DNA from 3 places in the Paenibacillus litoralis genome. Region 3 is predicted to be linked to each of the others. Evidence: a T-box and tRNA genes for the amino acid it is inferred to sense, from the RefSeq annotation. Region 3 holds a T-box; the other regions hold tRNA genes.
The links. The T-box of region 3 lies ahead of leuS (leucine--tRNA ligase). A T-box ahead of a tRNA ligase gene usually reads a tRNA of that ligase, here a tRNA-Leu.
Positions count from the first base shown of each region.

Region 1: it encodes a tRNA-Leu, which carries the amino acid that the T-box ahead of leuS (leucine--tRNA ligase) is inferred to sense. The anticodon was not compared.
Region 2: it encodes a tRNA-Leu, which carries the amino acid that the T-box ahead of leuS (leucine--tRNA ligase) is inferred to sense. The anticodon was not compared.

Region 1 is NZ_CP176395.1:8,396,417-8,403,229, reverse strand. It holds rRNA gene ACKGJP_RS35315 (23S ribosomal RNA) at 1-2,013, shown strand, start outside; rRNA gene rrf (5S ribosomal RNA) at 2,118-2,234, shown strand; tRNA gene ACKGJP_RS35305 (tRNA-Asn) at 2,276-2,351, shown strand; tRNA gene ACKGJP_RS35300 (tRNA-Thr) at 2,355-2,430, shown strand; tRNA gene ACKGJP_RS35295 (tRNA-Glu) at 2,439-2,513, shown strand; tRNA gene ACKGJP_RS35290 (tRNA-Val) at 2,522-2,597, shown strand; tRNA gene ACKGJP_RS35285 (tRNA-Thr) at 2,616-2,691, shown strand; tRNA gene ACKGJP_RS35280 (tRNA-Gln) at 2,700-2,774, shown strand; tRNA gene ACKGJP_RS35275 (tRNA-Lys) at 2,781-2,856, shown strand; tRNA gene ACKGJP_RS35270 (tRNA-Leu) at 2,864-2,946, shown strand; tRNA gene ACKGJP_RS35265 (tRNA-Gly) at 4,230-4,304, shown strand; tRNA gene ACKGJP_RS35260 (tRNA-Arg) at 4,346-4,422, shown strand; tRNA gene ACKGJP_RS35255 (tRNA-Pro) at 4,431-4,507, shown strand; tRNA gene ACKGJP_RS35250 (tRNA-Gly) at 4,517-4,590, shown strand; gene ppc (phosphoenolpyruvate carboxylase) at 4,785-6,813, shown strand, end outside.
Region 2 is NZ_CP176395.1:7,159,834-7,166,646, forward strand. It holds gene ACKGJP_RS30060 (hypothetical protein) at 1-82, opposite strand, end outside; gene ACKGJP_RS30065 (hypothetical protein) at 116-799, opposite strand; gene ACKGJP_RS30070 (YhbD family protein) at 808-1,431, opposite strand; tRNA gene ACKGJP_RS30075 (tRNA-Leu) at 1,721-1,803, opposite strand; tRNA gene ACKGJP_RS30080 (tRNA-Arg) at 1,826-1,902, opposite strand; tRNA gene ACKGJP_RS30085 (tRNA-Leu) at 1,916-2,001, opposite strand; tRNA gene ACKGJP_RS30090 (tRNA-Cys) at 2,009-2,082, opposite strand; tRNA gene ACKGJP_RS30095 (tRNA-Gly) at 2,089-2,163, opposite strand; tRNA gene ACKGJP_RS30100 (tRNA-Gln) at 2,169-2,243, opposite strand; tRNA gene ACKGJP_RS30105 (tRNA-His) at 2,274-2,349, opposite strand; tRNA gene ACKGJP_RS30110 (tRNA-Trp) at 2,368-2,441, opposite strand; tRNA gene ACKGJP_RS30115 (tRNA-Tyr) at 2,449-2,533, opposite strand; tRNA gene ACKGJP_RS30120 (tRNA-Thr) at 2,542-2,617, opposite strand; tRNA gene ACKGJP_RS30125 (tRNA-Phe) at 2,636-2,711, opposite strand; tRNA gene ACKGJP_RS30130 (tRNA-Asp) at 2,743-2,819, opposite strand; tRNA gene ACKGJP_RS30135 (tRNA-Met) at 2,830-2,906, opposite strand; tRNA gene ACKGJP_RS30140 (tRNA-Val) at 2,925-3,000, opposite strand; tRNA gene ACKGJP_RS30145 (tRNA-Glu) at 3,009-3,083, opposite strand; tRNA gene ACKGJP_RS30150 (tRNA-Ser) at 3,104-3,195, opposite strand; tRNA gene ACKGJP_RS30155 (tRNA-Asn) at 3,199-3,274, opposite strand; rRNA gene ACKGJP_RS30160 (23S ribosomal RNA) at 3,382-6,301, opposite strand; rRNA gene ACKGJP_RS30165 (16S ribosomal RNA) at 6,478-6,813, opposite strand, start outside.
Region 3 is NZ_CP176395.1:5,749,373-5,756,185, forward strand. It holds gene ACKGJP_RS24435 (glycosyltransferase family 2 protein) at 1-544, opposite strand, end outside; gene ACKGJP_RS24440 (hypothetical protein) at 604-840, opposite strand; gene ACKGJP_RS24445 (hypothetical protein) at 809-1,333, opposite strand; gene ACKGJP_RS24450 (sugar phosphate nucleotidyltransferase) at 1,501-1,848, opposite strand; gene leuS (leucine--tRNA ligase) at 2,125-4,572, opposite strand; T-box leader at 4,684-4,926, opposite strand; gene ACKGJP_RS24460 (class I SAM-dependent DNA methyltransferase) at 5,053-5,859, opposite strand; gene ACKGJP_RS24465 (S1 RNA-binding domain-containing protein) at 5,882-6,784, opposite strand; gene rsfS (ribosome silencing factor) at 6,781-6,813, opposite strand, start outside.

The DNA of each region.
Region 1 (6,813 bases), 2.6 Mb from region 3:
GATTGGGTGCGGGGCCCGCCAAGGGTTACCAAGTCCAGTCAAACTCTGAATGCCACATACTTCTGTCCGGGAGTCAGACAGTGAGTGCTAAGATCCATTGTCAAGAGGGAAACAGCCCAGACCATCAGCTAAGGTCCCCAAGTGTGTGTTAAGTGGGAAAGGATGTGGAGTTGCAAAGACAACCAGGATGTTGGCTTAGAAGCAGCCACCATTTAAAGAGTGCGTAATAGCTCACTGGTCGAGTGACTCTGCGCCGAAAATGTAACGGGGCTAAACACGCCACCGAAGCTATGGCTACAGCAGCAATGTTGTTGGGTAGGGGAGCGTTGTGTATAGGTTGAAGGTCGATCGTAAGGACGGCTGGACAGTACACAAGTGAGAATGCCGGTATGAGTAACGAAAAGACAAGTGAGAATCTTGTCCGCCGAAAGCCTAAGGGTTCCTGAGGAAGGCTCGTCCGCTCAGGGTAAGTCGGGACCTAAGGCGAGGCCGAAAGGCGTAGTCGAAGGACAACAGGTTGATATTCCTGTACCACCGTAGCCGTTTGAACGACGGGGTGACGCAGAAGGGCAAGGACGCAGACGGATGGAAGTGTCTGTCCAAGCAGTGAGGCTGATGTGTAGGCAAATCCGCACATCGTGAAGGCTGGGCTGTGATGGGGAGGGAAATTTCGAAAGTACCGAAGGTCTTGTACTCATGCTGCCAAGAAAAGCCTCTAGTGAGGCGAAGGTGCCCGTACCGCAAACCGACACAGGTAGGCGAGCAGAGCATGCTAAGGCGCGCGGAAGAACTCTCGTTAAGGAACTCGGCAAAATGACCCCGTAACTTCGGGAGAAGGGGTGCCTCGGTAGGGTGAATAGCCCGAGGGGGCCGCAGTGAAAAGGCCCAAGCGACTGTTTAGCAAAAACACAGGTCTGTGCGAAGCCGCAAGGCGAAGTATACGGGCTGACGCCTGCCCGGTGCTGGAAGGTTAAGGGGAGCGGTTAGGGGTAACCCGAAGCTGTGAACCGAAGCCCCAGTAAACGGCGGCCGTAACTATAACGGTCCTAAGGTAGCGAAATTCCTTGTCAGGTAAATTCTGACCCGCACGAATGGCGTAACGACTTGGGCGCTGTCTCAACGAGAGATCCGGTGAAATTTTAATACCTGTGAAGATGCAGGTTACCCGCGACAAGACGGAAAGACCCCATGGAGCTTTACTGCAGCTTGATATTGGACTTGGGTACGATCTGTACAGGATAGGTGGGAGCCTTGGAAGCATGAGCGCCAGCTTGTGTGGAGGCGACGTTGGGATACCACCCTGATCGTATCTAGGTTCTAACCTACTCCCGTGATCCGGGAGAGGGACCGTGTCAGGCGGGCAGTTTGACTGGGGCGGTCGCCTCCTAAAGCGTAACGGAGGCGCCCCAAGGTTCCCTCAGAATGGTTGGAAATCATTCGAAGAGTGCAAAGGCATAAGGGAGCTTGACTGCGAGACAGACAAGTCGAGCAGGGACGAAAGTCGGGCTTAGTGATCCGGTGGTACCGAATGGAAGGGCCATCGCTCAACGGATAAAAGCTACCCTGGGGATAACAGGCTTATCTCCCCCAAGAGTCCACATCGACGGGGAGGTTTGGCACCTCGATGTCGGCTCATCGCATCCTGGGGCTGAAGTAGGTCCCAAGGGTTGGGCTGTTCGCCCATTAAAGCGGTACGCGAGCTGGGTTCAGAACGTCGTGAGACAGTTCGGTCCCTATCTGTCGCGGGCGCAGGAAATTTGAGAGGAGCTGTCCTTAGTACGAGAGGACCGGGATGGACGTACCGCTGGTGTACCAGTTGTTCCGCCAGGAGCATCGCTGGGTAGCCAAGTACGGACGGGATAAGCGCTGAAAGCATCTAAGCGTGAAGCCCCCCTCAAGATGAGATTTCCCAGTATGTAAGACCCCTTGAAGACGACGAGGTAGATAGGTTCGAGGTGGAAGTGCAGCAATGCATGCAGCTGACGAATACTAATCGGTCGAGGGCTTATCCAACATCTTTACATCGACAGGTGTAAGGACTACAAAAGGAACAAGGATGAATGCAGAACTTCGCATCTAGTTTTCAGGGAGTAAACCCCCTGTATATGGGCAACATGTTTGGTGACGATGGCGGAGGGGAACCACGCGTACCCATCCCGAACACGACCGTTAAGCCCTCCAGCGCCGATTGTACTTGATCCGCAGGGATCTGGGAGAGTAGGACGTTGCCAAGCAAACGCAATAGTAGGACTGGCTCTTGCTATTGCGACAATATTCCCTGATAGCTCAGTTGGTAGAGCACTCGACTGTTAATCGAGTTGTCACAGGTTCGAGTCCTGTTCGGGGAGCCATATGCTTCCATAGCTCAGTAGGTAGAGTGCATCCATGGTAAGGATGAGGTCACCGGTTCGATTCCGGTTGGAAGCTCCAGCAATTCCGGCCCGTTGGTCAAGGGGTTAAGACACCTCCCTTTCACGGAGGTAACAGGGGTTCGAATCCCCTACGGGTCACCATTTTTTAAGGGCGCTTAGCTCAGCTGGGAGAGCATCTGCCTTACAAGCAGAGGGTCGGCGGTTCGATCCCGTCAGCGCCCACCATAATTTAAATAGGTACGAGCCGTTGTAGCTCAACTGGTAGAGCAACTGACTTGTAATCAGTAGGTTGGGGGTTCAAGTCCTCTCGACGGCACCATGTTCTATTGGGGATTAGCCAAGCGGTAAGGCAACGGACTTTGACTCCGTCATGCCCAGGTTCAAATCCTGGATCCTCAGCCATTTTATGAGGCATTAGCTCAGTTGGTAGAGCACCTGACTTTTAATCAGGGTGTCGTAGGTTCGAGTCCTACATGCCTCACCAGTTTTATGCGCGTATGGCGGAATTGGCAGACGCACCAGACTTAGGATCTGGCGGGCGACCGTGGGGGTTCAAGTCCCTCTACGCGCACCATACATAAACGTAAGCCTTCATGAAGCAAATGCGGATTGAAGGCTTTTTTGTTTGGTTTCAATACTTAATCCTTTTGTCGATAATACTTTTCCATGGATTAACGCTATATCTTATATGCCAACCGCCATTCAACTGGAGACGTAAGCTCTTGGGTGGTGGATTTTGTCATGTACGGAATAGTGAAAGTTTGAAGGAGTGTCGAGGGGCTGTCTGATGTACACAACAGGCGAGACCGTAGCGTACGAAGGCTGCTATTTACTTATTACAGCGGTAGAACTCTCTGTATAAGGGTAGAATGAGCTTACAGTGGTTATGGAGGCATTCTGCGCCGTTACAGGCCCTCCATAACGCCGTAGTACGAGACTGCTCTCTATATGGGAGCTAAAATATAAGCGGGGTGGAATGTCGTCTTTGATCAAGCTCACAATACAGACGAACAAAGGCAGCTTCTATAGAAGGGATGTGATCGTTTTCCGGTGAGTGGTGTTAGTTGAAGATGTATAACCGTTAGAACATGTCCATGCATTTTCAGGTAATGGGTGAAGAGAAGAACGCGGAACACGATTGCGAAGTAAAAACATTTTCAGAGATCAAAACGCTAAACGAGGATCCCAGGAAGGGGCGACTGCTTAGCTCGCCATAGCGGCAATAGCGGCCCTCCAGGCGCTCTCATCCGCTAAGAGGCTGCTTTCCCCTGCTGTTTAGCACTCGATGTGGTAAATGGGCCTTTTGCTGCCCTAATAAGCTGCAGGCTATTGATTCTTTTGTGTGTAATGTACGTAAGCTGATAACGCTTTACGTCGACATAGGTAATAGGAGTAAGGCCCTTCTGTTAAGCAAGGGATCCTAAGCAGCCAGGTTAGCAGGTATTAAGGCTCTACACGCTCCTTGCGAGCTATCCGGATGAAGGATGATGTCGAAGGCTTCCGTCGGTGAGCAGAGGAATGAGGCTTGTACTTAGATCGTTTCGCAGATTAGCTGGGGCTCGGTATGTGCTTCCCCGATTTTTAGAGTCGATTGAGCACTTAGACTTCGTATTACCCCTCCCTAGTCAATCGTGATTTATTAGTAAAATCGCAAGCAGAACAAGGCCTGAACGCCTGTAAATCTGGCATTTATAATTTTTTTTTAATTTTTTTAGAAAAACAGTTGCAATTCATTTTAATATTTGTTATATTATTTCTTGTCGCCGCTGAGGCAAGCATAAGAAACGAACTTCGAAAGAAGCAATGACAACTGCATCAAATCAGCGTCGAGTCAATGAAAAGCTTCACCACCAACATGCGGACGTGGCTCAGCGGTAGAGCATCGCCTTGCCAAGGCGAGGGTCGCGGGTTCGATTCCCGTCGTCCGCTCCATAAATAATTTTGCTTCGGCAAAGTTTACAACTTCATGAATTGCGCCCTTAGCTCAGCTGGATAGAGCGTTTGACTACGAATCAAAAGGTCGGGAGTTCGAATCTCTCAGGGCGCGCCATTCATTTTCGGGACGTAGCTCAGCTTGGTAGAGCACCTGGTTTGGGACCAGGGGGTCGCATGTTCAAATCGTGTCGTCCCGACCATATTTTTAAGCGGGTGTAGTTCAATGGTAGAACTCCAGCCTTCCAAGCTGGTAGCGTGGGTTCGATTCCCATCACCCGCTCCATAAGAGCAAATAACGAAGCCTTCTGCATAGAAGGCTTTTTTTGTTGTTTTCATAAGTTGTTTAGAAAAAAATGATTGCCCAAAAAGTTTTAGCAATGCGCTACGCAAAAGCGATAATTGTGATAAAATAAAGGAATGTGACAAAATGGTTAAATCATCAGGATGAGGCTTACCAGACAGAAAGGATAGGTACTTATGTCAGAAGCTAGAAGCTCCTTGTCGAACGATTCGTCGAAGCAGTTGCTGCGCCGCGACGTTCGCTTTCTCACGAGCATTTTGGGGGAAGTGCTGGTTCATCAAGGCGGTACTGAATTACTGGATATCGTTGAGCAAATCAGGGAAATGAGCAAGTCGATGCGGGCTCAATTTACGCCGGAGCTATACGATCGCTTTAAGAGTACGATCGGATCGCTTGCCCCGGATAAGCGTAAGAAAGTCATTCGCGCATTCGCCATCTTCTTTCAACTTGTCAATATTGCCGAACAAAACCATAGGATTCGTCGTAAACGCGACTACGAGAGAACGGCAGGCGAATCGATCCAGCCGGGGTCGATCGAGAGCGTTGTGAAGGAGCTCAGCCTGAAAGGGACCGGAGCCGACGAAGTGAACGATATCCTGCAAAAAATTTCGCTTGAGCTGGTCATGACGGCGCATCCTACGGAAGCAACCCGCCGTGCGGTGCTCGACATTCATCAGCGTATCGCGCGCGAAGTGCTGGAGCTCGACAATCCGATGCTGACGAACCGGGAGAGGGATCAGCTTCGCGAAACGCTGCTAGGCGAAGTGCTGACGCTGTGGCAAACCGACGAGCTGCGGGAACGCAAGCCAACCGTTATCGACGAAGTCAAAAACGGCATGTATTATTTCGACGAGACGTTGTTCGAGGTACTTCCGGAAGTATACGGAGAGCTGGAGCGCTGCTTGAATAAATATTATCCAGACGCCTCGTGGCATGTGCCGTCTTTCCTTCGTTTCGGTTCATGGATCGGCGGAGACCGCGACGGCAATCCTTCGGTTACTTCCCGAGTTACTTGGGAAACGCTTGGCATGCACCGCGCGCTCGCGCTTCGGAAATACGATGACGCTCTCCGCGGTTTAATGGCTCACCTCAGCTTCAGCAACAGCATCGCTGCGGTTTCGGGCGAGCTGTACGATTCGATCAAGCGGGATAGCGAACGGCTCGAATTGAAACCGGAGGAGCTCTGGCGCAATGACCGGGAAACGTACCGCATCAAAATCAAATACATGCTGGAAAAGCTTCGCAATATCGGTCAACCGCAGCCTCAACCGGCGAAACAAGACCGCTACAACAGCTCCAAAGAACTGCTCGAGGATTTGCAAATCATCGACCGCAGCCTGAGAGGTCATTACGCGGACTATATAAGCGACAAATATGTCCGTAAGCTGATTCGTCAAGTCGAGCTGTTCGGCTTCCATATGGCCGCTCTGGACGTCAGACAGCACAGCAAAGAGCATGAAAATGCGATGACCGAAATTTTGCAGAAGATGGGCGTTTCGGATAACTACGCGGAGCTTTCCGAACAGGAGAAGACCGCGCTGCTTACATCCGTGCTCAACGATCCGCGTCCGATTACTTCGCAATATTTGGAGTATACCGAGTCGACCGAAGAATGCTTGAACGTATACCGGACGATCCGCAAAGCGCAAGAAGAGTTCGGGCGCGGCTGTATCAACAGTTATTTGATCAGCATGACCCAGGACTCCAGCGACCTGCTTGAAGTGATGGTATTCAGCAAGGAAGTCGGCTTGTACCGCCGCGAACGCAGCGGGCAAGTGATCTGTACGCTGCAGCCTGTTCCGTTGTTCGAGACGATCGACGACTTGCATGCCGCTCCGGATATTATGCGCACTTTGTTCGCGATCCCCGCATACCGCGACAGCTTGAAAGGGCTGAGCGAACTGCAGGAAATCATGCTCGGCTATTCGGACAGCAACAAGGACGGCGGCGTGCTTACCGCGAACTGGGAGCTGCGTGTAGCGCTCAAGTGCATCACGGAGGCGGCTAACGAATTCGGCGTGAAGCTGAAGTTTTTCCACGGGCGCGGCGGAGCGCTCGGACGCGGCGGAATGCCGCTCAACCGGAGCATTCTGGCGCAGCCTGCCGACACGGTCGGCGGCGGCATCAAAATCACCGAGCAGGGCGAGGTTCTGTCGCAGCGCTATGCGATCAAGGAGATTGCTTATCGCAGTCTGGAACAGGCGA
Region 2 (6,813 bases), 1.4 Mb from region 3:
TAATGTTGACGCTATGAAAGACGCCTCCGGAAGCGGAGCCGATTCCGGTTATCTTCATATTTCTATTCCTGTCCTGCGTCATTTCGCATCCTCCTTATTGAGCGTGCTCGATTCATTAGCTGCGAATTCGCTCGTTTACCTTCGCCTCAGGATGCACCACGAGCTCCGTGCCGTATTCGACGCGCCCGATGCCGCAGCCGGGGCCGATATAAACGCGATTGCCTCGTACGACAGCTGCCGTTGTCTCCTCCAAGCGAATGTCGTCCCCTTCGATGGTCTCCGCAAACAAATGCGGCTCAAACACGGGAAGGATCCACGATACCAGGCGTCCCCAGCTGGAATGATTCGACTTTTTGACATGAATGCTGTCCCCGCCGATTTCCTTAGCTTGCCCGCGGCCATACAGAGCGATATCGATCGTACCCGCGTTAAGCAGACCGTCGATCGTAAAGCCGCCTTGCAGATTGAAGCGCTCCGCTTCGCAATCGCCATTCACTTTGATCATTCCGTTCAGCCTCATCTCTTCGCCATGCAGCCGGCCTTTCAAACTCATATGCCCATCTACGAGTAGCGTTAACGATGTCAGGTTGCCTTCGCCGCTCAGCTTGCCGTTCATTTCAAATCGCGCCGCTTGAATGCTTCCTTTCACGGTAGCAACCCCGTTTGCTTTGAAACTCTCGCAAAATATATCGCCGTCCACCTTCCCGACGCCTTCCATGTTTACGGTACGGTAACGGCCCCCAAACGCATTTCCCATGCCATTGATGGTCAGATCCGTTCTGTTCGATTCCTCTATCATGCTTCCTCCTAGGTTAGCTTGTTTTTAAGCTCTTCTATGCATGCAGGCAGCGACAAACGAGCCACGATCTTCACACCGGTTTCAAAATACAGCTCTCCCGGCATTGCTAACAGCGCGAACGTCGATACCCCCATCTTACGAAGGAAAAACAAATCGCAAGGTCTTCCTTCGAATTTCGAAAAGTGTTCGTTCAGCGCTTGAAGCAGCAGCCCGCCTTCCTCCAGGCTCATTTCCCCGGTTTGCAGCAGCTTGTCGATCGTAAACAAGAACAAAACCTTCTCGAACGTAAGAAGCCCTTCGTCTTTCTCTTTCGTTCCGAACCTATCTAGGACTACCCTCGAAACAATGTTACGTCTCAAAAGCTCTTCCTTCCGCAAATTCGTGTCATAAAGCAGCGGAGAGAGCTTTCCCGCCAGTTCGTCTAACGACAAATCGTCTTTCAGATCCACGATCTTCTCGATTCGCGATAAGATAAGCTCCTTAGGAAAAAACGTTTCCTGTCCGGTAAACGTCGATTTCCGTATAAACCACTCCTCCGGAATCAGCTGCTTCCTCTTCCAGCGATAGAGCTGCCCGTATGAAATACCCGTCAACTCGAGAAGATCCTTTTTCGATATCAGATCACGGTCCATTGCCATCTCCTCCGAAACGAATGTAACATAACACTGTTACGTTGTAAAGAGACAAGGATAGGATTGAGGCTAGATCGCTTCCTCCGTCTTACGTTATCCAGTATACAAATTTCTGCGGCCGATCGGATAGAGGCTCAGGATTGAAAGGTTTCTCCGTCTCGAGACTGATCTTGCTTCAGCTGCTGGCCTGATCTCATGAGCGCTTCCTCAGTATTTATCTATAGCAGACCTAGATATAACAAAAAAACCTTTGAAATCAATTGATTTCAAAGGCTCTCGATGGTTAATGTGGTGCCGGTGAAGGGACTCGAACCCCCACGGTTTCCCTCACGATTTTGAGTCGCGCGCGTCTGCCAATTCCGCCACACCGGCATATGATGAAAACTTGTAAAAATGGCGTGCCCTAAGAGATTCGAACTCCTGACCTTTTGATTCGTAGTCAAACGCTCTATCCAGCTGAGCTAAGGGCACAAAGTAATACGTCTGGTGCCGAAGACCGGACTCGAACCGGTACGGGGTCGCCCCCGCAGGATTTTAAGTCCTGTGCGTCTGCCATTCCGCCACTCCGGCAAGTAGGTGGAGGCGCCACCCAGATTCGAACTGGGGGTAAAGCTTTTGCAGAGCTCTGCCTTACCTCTTGGCTATGGCGCCGTACTATGGAGCGGACGACGGGAATCGAACCCGCGACCCTCGCCTTGGCAAGGCGATGCTCTACCGCTGAGCCACGTCCGCATAAATGGCTGGGGATCCAGGATTCGAACCTGGGCATGACGGAGTCAAAGTCCGTTGCCTTACCGCTTGGCTAATCCCCATTAACCGTTGTTGCTTCATTTTAAAAATTATGGGGCGATCGAGGGGAATTGAACCCCCGAATGTCGGATCCACAAACCGATGCGTTAACCACTTCGCCACGACCGCCATAAAATTGTTGTGCTTTGGCAGGGGCAGCAGGAATTGAACCCACACCAAAGGTTTTGGAGACCTTTGTTCTACCTTTAAACTATGCCCCTACAAAAATGGTGGAGGATGATGGATTCGAACCACCGAACTCAGAGAGAGCAGATTTACAGTCTGCCGTGTTTAGCCACTTCACTAATCCTCCATGTTACATGGTGCCGCCGAGAGGACTTGAACCCCCAACCTACTGATTACAAGTCAGTTGCTCTACCAGTTGAGCTACAGCGGCATATTCAATTATCAAGAATGGTGGCTCGGGACGGAATCGAACCGCCGACACGAGGATTTTCAGTCCTCTGCTCTACCGACTGAGCTACCGAGCCGAGTGTTGCTTATTTGCTTTAAGAGTAAAGATGGCGGAGCTGACGGGATTCGAACCCGCGGTCTCCTGCGTGACAGGCAGGCATGTTAGGCCTCTACACCACAGCTCCATATGTTGTTTGGTTGCGGGGGCAGGATTTGAACCTGCGGCCTTCGGGTTATGAGCCCGACGAGCTACCGGGCTGCTCCACCCCGCGTCGTTAAAGAAAATCTTATGGTGGGCGCTGACGGGATCGAACCGCCGACCCTCTGCTTGTAAGGCAGATGCTCTCCCAGCTGAGCTAAGCGCCCTTACTTCATGGTGACCCGTAGGGGATTCGAACCCCTGTTACCTCCGTGAAAGGGAGGTGTCTTAACCCCTTGACCAACGGGCCCTATGTAGATGATGTAGATCTGGCGGAGAGAGAGGGATTCGAACCCTCGAGACGCTTGTGACGCCTACACGATTTCCAATCGTGCTCCTTCGGCCAGCTCGGACACCTCTCCAGATGGCTCCCCGAACAGGACTCGAACCTGTGACAACTCGATTAACAGTCGAGTGCTCTACCAACTGAGCTATCAGGGAATGTTTATCCATTATATCAGGTTTGCTCCCTGAAAACTAGATGCGAAGTAATGTTTTTTTGTCCTTTTTGTGTCTTTGTAGTCCTTACACCTGTCGATGCAAAGATGTTGGATAAGCCCTCGACCGATTAGTATTCGTCAGCTGCATGCATTGCTGCACTTCCACCTCGAACCTATCTACCTCGTCGTCTTCAAGGGGTCTTACATACTGGGAAATCTCATCTTGAGGGGGGCTTCACGCTTAGATGCTTTCAGCGCTTATCCCGTCCGTACTTGGCTACCCAGCGATGCTCCTGGCGGAACAACTGGTACACCAGCGGTACGTCCATCCCGGTCCTCTCGTACTAAGGACAGCTCCTCTCAAATTTCCTGCGCCCGCGACAGATAGGGACCGAACTGTCTCACGACGTTCTGAACCCAGCTCGCGTACCGCTTTAATGGGCGAACAGCCCAACCCTTGGGACCTACTTCAGCCCCAGGATGCGATGAGCCGACATCGAGGTGCCAAACCTCCCCGTCGATGTGGACTCTTGGGGGAGATAAGCCTGTTATCCCCAGGGTAGCTTTTATCCGTTGAGCGATGGCCCTTCCATTCGGTACCACCGGATCACTAAGCCCGACTTTCGTCCCTGCTCGACTTGTCTGTCTCGCAGTCAAGCTCCCTTATGCCTTTGCACTCTTCGAATGATTTCCAACCATTCTGAGGGAACCTTGGGGCGCCTCCGTTACGCTTTAGGAGGCGACCGCCCCAGTCAAACTGCCCGCCTGACACGGTCCCTCTCCCGGATCACGGGAGTAGGTTAGAACCTAGATACGATCAGGGTGGTATCCCAACGTCGCCTCCACACAAGCTGGCGCTCATGCTTCTAAGGCTCCCACCTATCCTGTACAGATCGTACCCAAGTCCAATATCAAGCTGCAGTAAAGCTCCATGGGGTCTTTCCGTCTTGTCGCGGGTAACCTGCATCTTCACAGGTATTAAAATTTCACCGGATCTCTCGTTGAGACAGCGCCCAAGTCGTTACGCCATTCGTGCGGGTCAGAATTTACCTGACAAGGAATTTCGCTACCTTAGGACCGTTATAGTTACGGCCGCCGTTTACTGGGGCTTCGGTTCACAGCTTCGGGTTACCCCTAACCGCTCCCCTTAACCTTCCAGCACCGGGCAGGCGTCAGCCCGTATACTTCGCCTTGCGGCTTCGCACAGACCTGTGTTTTTGCTAAACAGTCGCTTGGGCCTTTTCACTGCGGCCCCCTCGGGCTATTCACCCTACCGAGGCACCCCTTCTCCCGAAGTTACGGGGTCATTTTGCCGAGTTCCTTAACGAGAGTTCTTCCGCGCGCCTTAGCATGCTCTGCTCGCCTACCTGTGTCGGTTTGCGGTACGGGCACCTTCGCCTCACTAGAGGCTTTTCTTGGCAGCATGAGTACAAGACCTTCGGTACTTTCGAAATTTCCCTCCCCATCACAGCCCAGCCTTCACGATGTGCGGATTTGCCTACACATCAGCCTCACTGCTTGGACAGACACTTCCATCCGTCTGCGTCCTTGCCCTTCTGCGTCACCCCGTCGTTCAAACGGCTACGGTGGTACAGGAATATCAACCTGTTGTCCTTCGACTACGCCTTTCGGCCTCGCCTTAGGTCCCGACTTACCCTGAGCGGACGAGCCTTCCTCAGGAACCCTTAGGCTTTCGGCGGACAAGATTCTCACTTGTCTTTTCGTTACTCATACCGGCATTCTCACTTGTGTACTGTCCAGCCGTCCTTACGATCGACCTTCAACCTATACACAACGCTCCCCTACCCAACAACATTGCTGCTGTAGCCATAGCTTCGGTGGCGTGTTTAGCCCCGTTACATTTTCGGCGCAGAGTCACTCGACCAGTGAGCTATTACGCACTCTTTAAATGGTGGCTGCTTCTAAGCCAACATCCTGGTTGTCTTTGCAACTCCACATCCTTTCCCACTTAACACACACTTGGGGACCTTAGCTGATGGTCTGGGCTGTTTCCCTCTTGACAATGGATCTTAGCACTCACTGTCTGACTCCCGGACAGAAGTATGTGGCATTCAGAGTTTGACTGGACTTGGTAACCCTTGGCGGGCCCCGCACCCAATCAGTGCTTTACCTCCACTACTCTCATTCCGAGGCTAGCCCTAAAGCTATTTCGGGGAGAACCAGCTATCTCCGAGTTCGATTGGAATTTCTCCGCTACCCCCACCTCATCCCCGAATTTTTCAACATTCGTGGGTTCGGGCCTCCAGTGCGTGTTACCGCACCTTCACCCTGGACAGGGGTAGATCACACGGTTTCGGGTCTACGACCACGTACTCATTCGCCCTATTCAGACTCGCTTTCGCTGCGGCTCCGCCTCTTCAGCTTAACCTTGCACGTGAACGTAACTCGCCGGTTCATTCTACAAAAGGCACGCCATCACCCATTAACGGGCTCTGACTTCTTGTAAGCACACGGTTTCAGGTTCTATTTCACTCCGCTCCCGCGGTTCTTTTCACCTTTCCCTCACGGTACTGCTTCGCTATCGGTCGCTAGGGAGTATTTAGCCTTGGCAGATGGTCCTGCCGGATTCATACGGGGTTTCACGTGCCCCGCACTACTCGGGATCCGTCTAGGGATACGTTCGTTTTGAGCTACAGGGCTGTTACCTGCTATGGCGAGCCTTTCCAGACCGCTTCACCTAACGAACTTTTCCCACATTGACGTCCCACAACCCCAAGGAGCAAGCTCCTTGGTTTGGGCTAATCCGCGTTCGCTCGCCGCTACTGACGGAATCACTATTGTTTTCTTTTCCTCCAGGTACTTAGATGTTTCAGTTCCCTGGGTATGCCTCTACATCACCTATGTATTCAGTGATGAGTACACGCGCATTACCACGTGTGGGTTCCCCCATTCGGACATCCCCGGATCGACGCCTGCTTACGGCTCCCCGAGGCATTTCGTTGTTCGCCACGTCCTTCATCGGCTCCTAGCGCCTAGGCATCCTCCGTGTGCTCTTAGTAGCTTAACCAATGATCTCTCTCGAGATCGCTACAAAAAAACTAAGGATGTTTTGCATTGCTTCGCTATCTAGTTTTCAAGGAACAAACGTTTGAAAGATCAAAAATTGACCCTTCAAAACTGAACATGAGCGAGATAAAACCAGCTTAATGATCCGACAGCCTACAGCCATCATGATCTCCATAGAAAGGAGGTGATCCAGCCGCACCTTCCGATACGGCTACCTTGTTACGACTTCACCCCAATCATCTACCCCACCTTCGGCGGCTGGCTCCTTGCGGTTACCTCACCGACTTCGGGTGTTGTAAACTCTCGTGGTGTGACGGGCGGTGTGTACAAGACCCGGGAACGTATTCACCGCGGCATGCTGATCCGCGATTACTAGCAATTCCGACTTCATGCAGGCGAGTTGCAGCCTGCAATCCGAACTGAGACCGGCTTTTTAGGATTCGCTCCACCTCGCGGTTTCGCAGCCCGTTGTACCGGCCATTGTAGTACGTGTGTAGCCCAGGTCATAAGGGG
Region 3 (6,813 bases):
TACGAAGCGCGAGCAAAATATCGCCCAGCAAGCCTCCGCTTTTTTGCTGGAATTGGAGCGCCTTCTGCAGCTGTTCCTCCGTAATCTCGCCCGCCTCCAGCAGCATGTCGCCAAGACGCCCTTTCTTCGGCATCTGGCCTGCCAGCCGTTCAAGCTGTTCCTTCGGCAGAAACCCTTTCTCGATCATAATATCGCCGAGACGGCCGCCGTACTTCTCCTGATGCGCCATGGCGTCATCCAACTGCTCCGTACTGACATACCCCTCGGAAACCAGCTTGTCCCCGAGACGAAATAACCGTCCGGTTCTCATACCCGGATCGGAACCGGTTGAAACCGGCGGCTTTTGCAGAGCGTTCGGCTGAAGGCCGCTTCGGTCCATCATGATCAGTTTCCGCTCCATGAGCTCGTCAATCCTGCCCTTGCGACGCGCAATTTCATCTTCGAGCCGCTCAAGCTCCCCTAGAAGCTCCGCCAGCCTCTGTGCGCTCGCGGCTTCAAATTCGCGCTGCTTGCGCTTTTGGGCAGTCAGCTCGGACTCGAGCATTTGAATGGCTTCATTCGCGCGCTTGCGGCTAATCCCGAACAACCGGGTGGGGAATTTCCTCATACGCGTTCATGGAGCGAAATCCATTGCTCCAGCCTTTGCTCTTGCCGCGTCAACTCGGCCATTCGGGCTTGCAGTTCCTCCATTCGGCCAGTCAACTCCCGCCGATCCGTCTCATACCGCTTACGGCTGCGTTCCAGCTCCTGCTCGGCTACGATCATCTCCGTCTCCAGAACGGAGAGATAGCGTTCCACTTTCTCCTTCTCAAATCCGGTTAGCTTTTTCGAAGCTCTCATGGCTGCATCTCCTCGTTCGAATTTCCAGTGCGACAAGTTTTTTGTCTCCCGCTGTTAAGGAATACCCACCAGAATCCGCTATCCTCTTGCTCTCTCCCTCATTAATTTCAAAGAAATCATCGTTCGCAACTACCCGTGCGCAGCCTTCCATAACATGCCAAGTTACGGATTCCCCGGTCTCCAGCCATCCGCTTATTTGATCGCCATCGGATAACGACAGACGGCTCGTCAGCGTATCGCTTCCTTCGGATCGATACCTATCTATCTCGTGTACGTCCCCCTCGGTATTTTCCATGTCAGGCAGAATCGTCTTCAAATTCGCGCTCGCCTTTTTATCCGCAACTAATATGCCTTGATCGGAAGCCACTACCACAACATGATGCAGCCCCATGACGATAACCGGCACAGCCTGCTTATTAATAACATGAACATCGGAACAATCTTCCGCTAAGACAGCTTGGCCTATGACGTTCTTTGTCATCTGCCCGGTCAACGAGCACCAGGTGCCGAGGTCCTGCCAGCTGCCGTAATGGGGAAGCATCGCAATGTCGGATTCGAGTTCTACGACTGCGCAATCGAAACTGGTTTTGGGAAATGCGGTGTAGGAGTTGCGAATGGCTTCAAAGCGGCAGGGGAGTCCTTTCTTTCGAAGGTGTTCCATCAGACAGGTAAGATTATAGGTTCATCCGGAGTTACGCCGAAAACATCATGCAGATACGTGACGCTTAAGGCAATAGCCGCAAACGTATCCATACGTTCGGGCTCGAGGACGATTCGCACATCCTCGCCCAGCTGCCGCTTTACGTATATCTCCTGCTCAGCAGAAGTGGCGACCAAACAGCGATCCTGCAAGCCTCTGGCTTTAAACTTTCCCCAGATGTGCTGAAGCATGGAGATTGGCGAACCGTCTTCTCCGTCCAGAACTTGCAAAAATTGTTTGGATTGACTGTCGTTTGACAACGGCCAGAGACGTTTTCCCGAGCCTCCGGACAGCAGAACGAACCACAATACTTCCACCCCCCGCGTTAACCGGAAAACGATTATCGCCAAATCATTATCACGATTACTACTTTCATCCTAATTTCATACCATTATATCACGATATATAGGACTTTTGTCATATGCTAGTTTTGTGTCTTTTGTCACATTATTCCTCGATATTTGTCGGAAATATGGCGGTGCCTTATAGTATGCGTATGTACATAGCCGTATGTTACCGTACCTGCCAAACATGCAAAAAATAAAAAGCCGGCGGAAATCCGCCGGCTTTCTTACGATACGATCTTATCCAACCACCAAATTGACCAGCTTTCCTTTGACTGCGATTACTTTGCGAACGGATTTGCCCGCCATGGCATCCTTCACTTTATCGAGCGACTGCGCGAGCTCCTGCATGGAAGCTTCGTCCATATCGGCCGGGATCGCTACCCGTTCAACGATCTTGCCGTTGACCTGGACTACGATCTCCACCTCGTTGTCGACCGTCCAAGCCTCGTCGTACTGCGGCCAAGGCTCGTAGCTGACGCTTTCCGCATGGCCGAGACGCTCCCACAATTCTTCCGCAATGTGCGGAGCGGTTGGGGACAGCATCTGCACGAAATGCTTCATGGCCGAACGCGGCAGCTTCTCCGTTTTGTAAGCGTCATTGACGAATATCATCATTTGGCTGATCGCCGTATTGAAACGGAGCGCGTCGTAGTCCTCGGTCACTTTCTTCACCGTTTTGTGCCACGTTTTCTTGAAGGCTTCGCTCGTTTGCGACTCATCGTCGACGATTTTGCCGCTTAAGGTACCGTCTTCATTCACGAACAACCGCCAAACCCTGCTCAAGAACCGGAATGATCCCTCTACGCCGTTTACGTTCCAAGGCTTTGTCGCTTCCAGCGGCCCCATAAACATTTCGTACATCCGCAGCGTATCCGCGCCGTATTCGTTTACGATTTCGTCCGGGTTGATGACGTTGCCGCGCGATTTACTCATTTTCTCGTTGTTTTCGCCGAGAATCATGCCTTGGTTGACCAGCTTGTAGAATGGCTCCTTCGTCGACACGACGCCCAGATCGTACAATACCTTATGCCAGAACCTCGCATATAGCAAGTGAAGCACCGCATGCTCCGCTCCGCCGATGTACAAATCGACAGGCAACCATTCCTTCTGCTTCTCCGGCGAACAGAGCTGCTCGTCGTTATGCGGATCGATAAAGCGCAAATAATACCAGCAGCTGCCGGCCCATTGCGGCATCGTATTCGTTTCGCGGCGCGCCTTCATGCCGGTTTCCGGATCGATCGTGTTGACCCATTCCTCAACGGTAGCCAGCGGCGATTCGCCGGTTCCCGACGGCGTAATTTGCTCGACATCCGGCAGCAAGAGAGGAAGCTGCTCCAACGGAACGGTTTTCATCGTGCCGTCTTCCAGATGCAGAATCGGAATCGGTTCTCCCCAGTAACGCTGGCGGCTAAACAGCCAGTCGCGAAGACGATACGTCACTTTGCCCTTGCCTTTGCCGTTTGCTTCCAGCCATTCGATCATAGCGGCAATCGCTTTCTCGTTGCTCAGGCCGTTCAGGAAGTCCGAATTGACGTGCTCCCCATCGCCCGCATAAGCGGCTTCCGCCAAGTTGCCGCCTTGAACGACTTCAATAATCGGAAGGTCGAACTGCTTCGCAAACGCGTAGTCCCGCTCGTCATGGCCGGGAACCGCCATAATCGCGCCAGTCCCGTAACCGGCCAGCACATAATCGGCAATCCAGATCGGCACTTTCGCTCCATTAACCGGATTCACCGCATAAGCACCGGTAAACACGCCGGTTTTATCCTTAGCGAGGTCGGTACGTTCCAGGTCGCTTTTACGTGCGGCTTTGTCCTGATAATCCTCTATGGAGCCTTTCTGTTCGGCCGTCGTAATGACTTTAACCAGTTCATGCTCCGGCGCCAGTACGCAATAAGTCGCACCGAACAAGGTGTCGGGCCGGGTCGTAAATACCGTAAGCGAGGCGTCATGCCCGTCGATCGCGAATTGTACTTCCGCTCCCTTCGATTTTCCGATCCAGTTGCGCTGCATGTCTTTAATGCTTTCCGACCAGTCCAGCTCCTCCAGGTCTTCCAGCAGCCGCTCCGCATACTCGGTAATTTTCAGAATCCACTGCCGCATGGGCTTGCGGATGACCGGATGGTTTCCGCGTTCGCTCAAGCCGTCGATCACTTCTTCGTTGGCCAGAACCGTACCGAGTGCCGGGCACCAGTTAACCGGCACTTCGTCGACGTAGGCAAGGCCTTTGTTATACAACTGGATAAAAATCCATTGCGTCCATTTGTAGTAATCCGGGTCGGTCGTGCTAATTTCGCGGTCCCAGTCGTACGAGAAGCCGAGCGACTTGATTTGACGGCGGAAATTGTTAATGTTCTCTACGGTAATATCGCGCGGATGACGTCCGGTTTGCAGCGCGTACTGCTCGGCCGGCAATCCGAACGCGTCCCAGCCCATCGGATGCAGCACGTTGAAGCCGCGCATCCTTTTGAAGCGCGAAACGATGTCCGTCGCCGTGTAGCCCTCTGGGTGACCGACGTGAAGTCCCGCTCCCGACGGATACGGAAACATGTCGAGCGCGTAAAATTTCGGTTTATCGACGTTCTCCTGCACTTTGAACGTTTTATTCGCATCCCAGTACTGCTGCCATTTCGGCTCCAATACGGACGGCTGATACCCTTGCTGTTCTTTGCCTTCCTGCACCATAATACTTCCTCCTAATGTGATCTCCGCTGTCTTTCGTTTATTCAAACCGATAGGACGAGGAGCCTGATTAATCGTTCTTGAAGCAAAAAAACCTCCGTCGCTAGCGCAAAGGCTAGGGACGAGAGGTTGAATTCCCGTGGTACCACCCTAGTTGACACGAACGAATACTTGCGTTCATGCCCACTCAGACGCCTTTAACGCAGGCATACGATCAGGTTGCGGGACCGATTGACCGTTCCCGTTCACCGTCTGGCTCGAAGGCGAGTTCGCTTCGCTCATTTACCGGCTTGCACCGCCTGCACCGGCTCTCTGAAAAATGAGTTCGCAGCTACTACTCCTTGTCACTGCCTTACTCTATTCCAACATTTCCTTTGATTATAGGGAAAAATGGCGTTTGCTGTCAAGCCGGCCGGCAAACAATCCTAATCGGCTGAGCACGAGGAACGGCGCTTCAACCGATACGCGCTTTAATCCGGGATCTTATCCCTTGCAAGCTACATAAAAAATACGCTGCGTCTTCTCATCCGGCTGCTCCCAGCCGAAATCCGCAAAACTCGATACGCTCGCAAAACCCGCCTCCAGCAGCTTGCTCTTCACCCATTCCTCCGGGTAAGCGCGCTGGATATGAGACTCCTCGAACCGGCGAAAACGGTCACGGGAGGCTCCGCCGTCGCTCGCGTTCCGTCCCTCTTGACTGTCGGATTCCATCAAGGTCTCGCTGACAAAAAACGTGATCTGATGCTCGACTTCCTGTCTTCGATCGTCCCATTCGCTCGTCCAGAGGTATGCGATCTCTTCCTCATCAAGCAGGAACGGCTGCGACTCGGCGTACGCATGCAGCTGATTAGGCGTATGCATGTCGAAGACGAACAAACCTTTCGGATTGAGCGCATCGAACGTCTGCCGGAACGTACGGATAAGATCTCTCTCTTCCAGCAAATAATTCATGCAATCGCAGAACGATACGACGGCGTCCACACGACTCGGCAGCTGCCAATGGCGCATGTCCTGCTTGAGCCAAACCGGACCTCGACCGGCGTTTCCGAAAACGGCGTCGCTTTTTTGCTGCGCGATCGCGAGCATGTCCTCCGAAATATCGATGCCCGTTACCTGAAAGCCTTGCCCGGCCATCGGGACGGCGATCGTCCCCGTTCCGCAGCCGAGGTCGACGACGGTCGCCGGCCTGCCGAACCTTCTCCAGCAATCGTCCGCGAAACGAAGCCAGTCCGCATATGGCATGTCCGCCATCAAACGATCATAGACGGAGGCAAATTGCCGATAGGCCATCGTTCGTCACGTCCTTTCGCTTTCAAGCAGGATCATTGCTCTCCCCATCCTGCTGCTTCAAATACGTCCAATTTTCCTTCTGCTCGATCAGGCCTTCCTTCATGAGCTTGCCTAGCGCTCTCTTGAAAGCCCCTTTGCTCATATGGAATTTGGACGTAATAATGTCGGAAGGCGTCGCGTCGGAATACGGCATCGACTGGTTCGGACGCTCCCGCAAGTAGTCCATAATGACGTCGGCGTCTGCGCCTTGACTGACATGCTTCGGCTGCCGCATCGAAAGATTGACTCTTCCGTCTTCGCGGATAAATGCGATACGCACCTTGATCTCCTCGCCTACCCGAGGCAAGCCTACCCGTTCCGTTGCGTGGACCATGCCGAGAGCGCCAAAACCGAGCACGCCCCCGTCGACCACGGCGAACGTCCCGACCTGGAGCGATTTGTATACGCGAGCGGAACGCCATTCGTTCTTCCAAGAGGTCGGAGCGTGGAAAACCATGTCCGCCAGTTCCGGCTCGCCGGCCAGCCTGGCGATCAGCCGCCCTTGCTTATCGTGGGTCATCACCGCATAGACGGAATCCCCGACTTGGGGCCGGAGCTCCTTAAGCTCCGGCTGTTCTTTATAGGGCAGCAGCAGTTGCCTGCCGAGTCCCATATCGAGAAAAGCGCCGAAGCGCGGATGAAGGTCCGCCACCTGCAGAAGCGCCGTTTGTCCCAGCTGCAGCAGCGGTTTGCGCATCGTAGCGGCGAGCCTGTCTTCCGTATCGTAATAGAGGAAAACATCCGGCTTGTCGCCGATTTTCACGCTGCCGACGATCTCCGTATAGTGCAGGAGCACGTCCTGGTAACCATCGGTCACAAAATATCCGTATGGCGATACTTCCCTTGCGACCTCTAGCGATACGGTCGTTCCGGCCGTCATCGTCATACGTTCGCAACCACTTTCGCATCGGACCA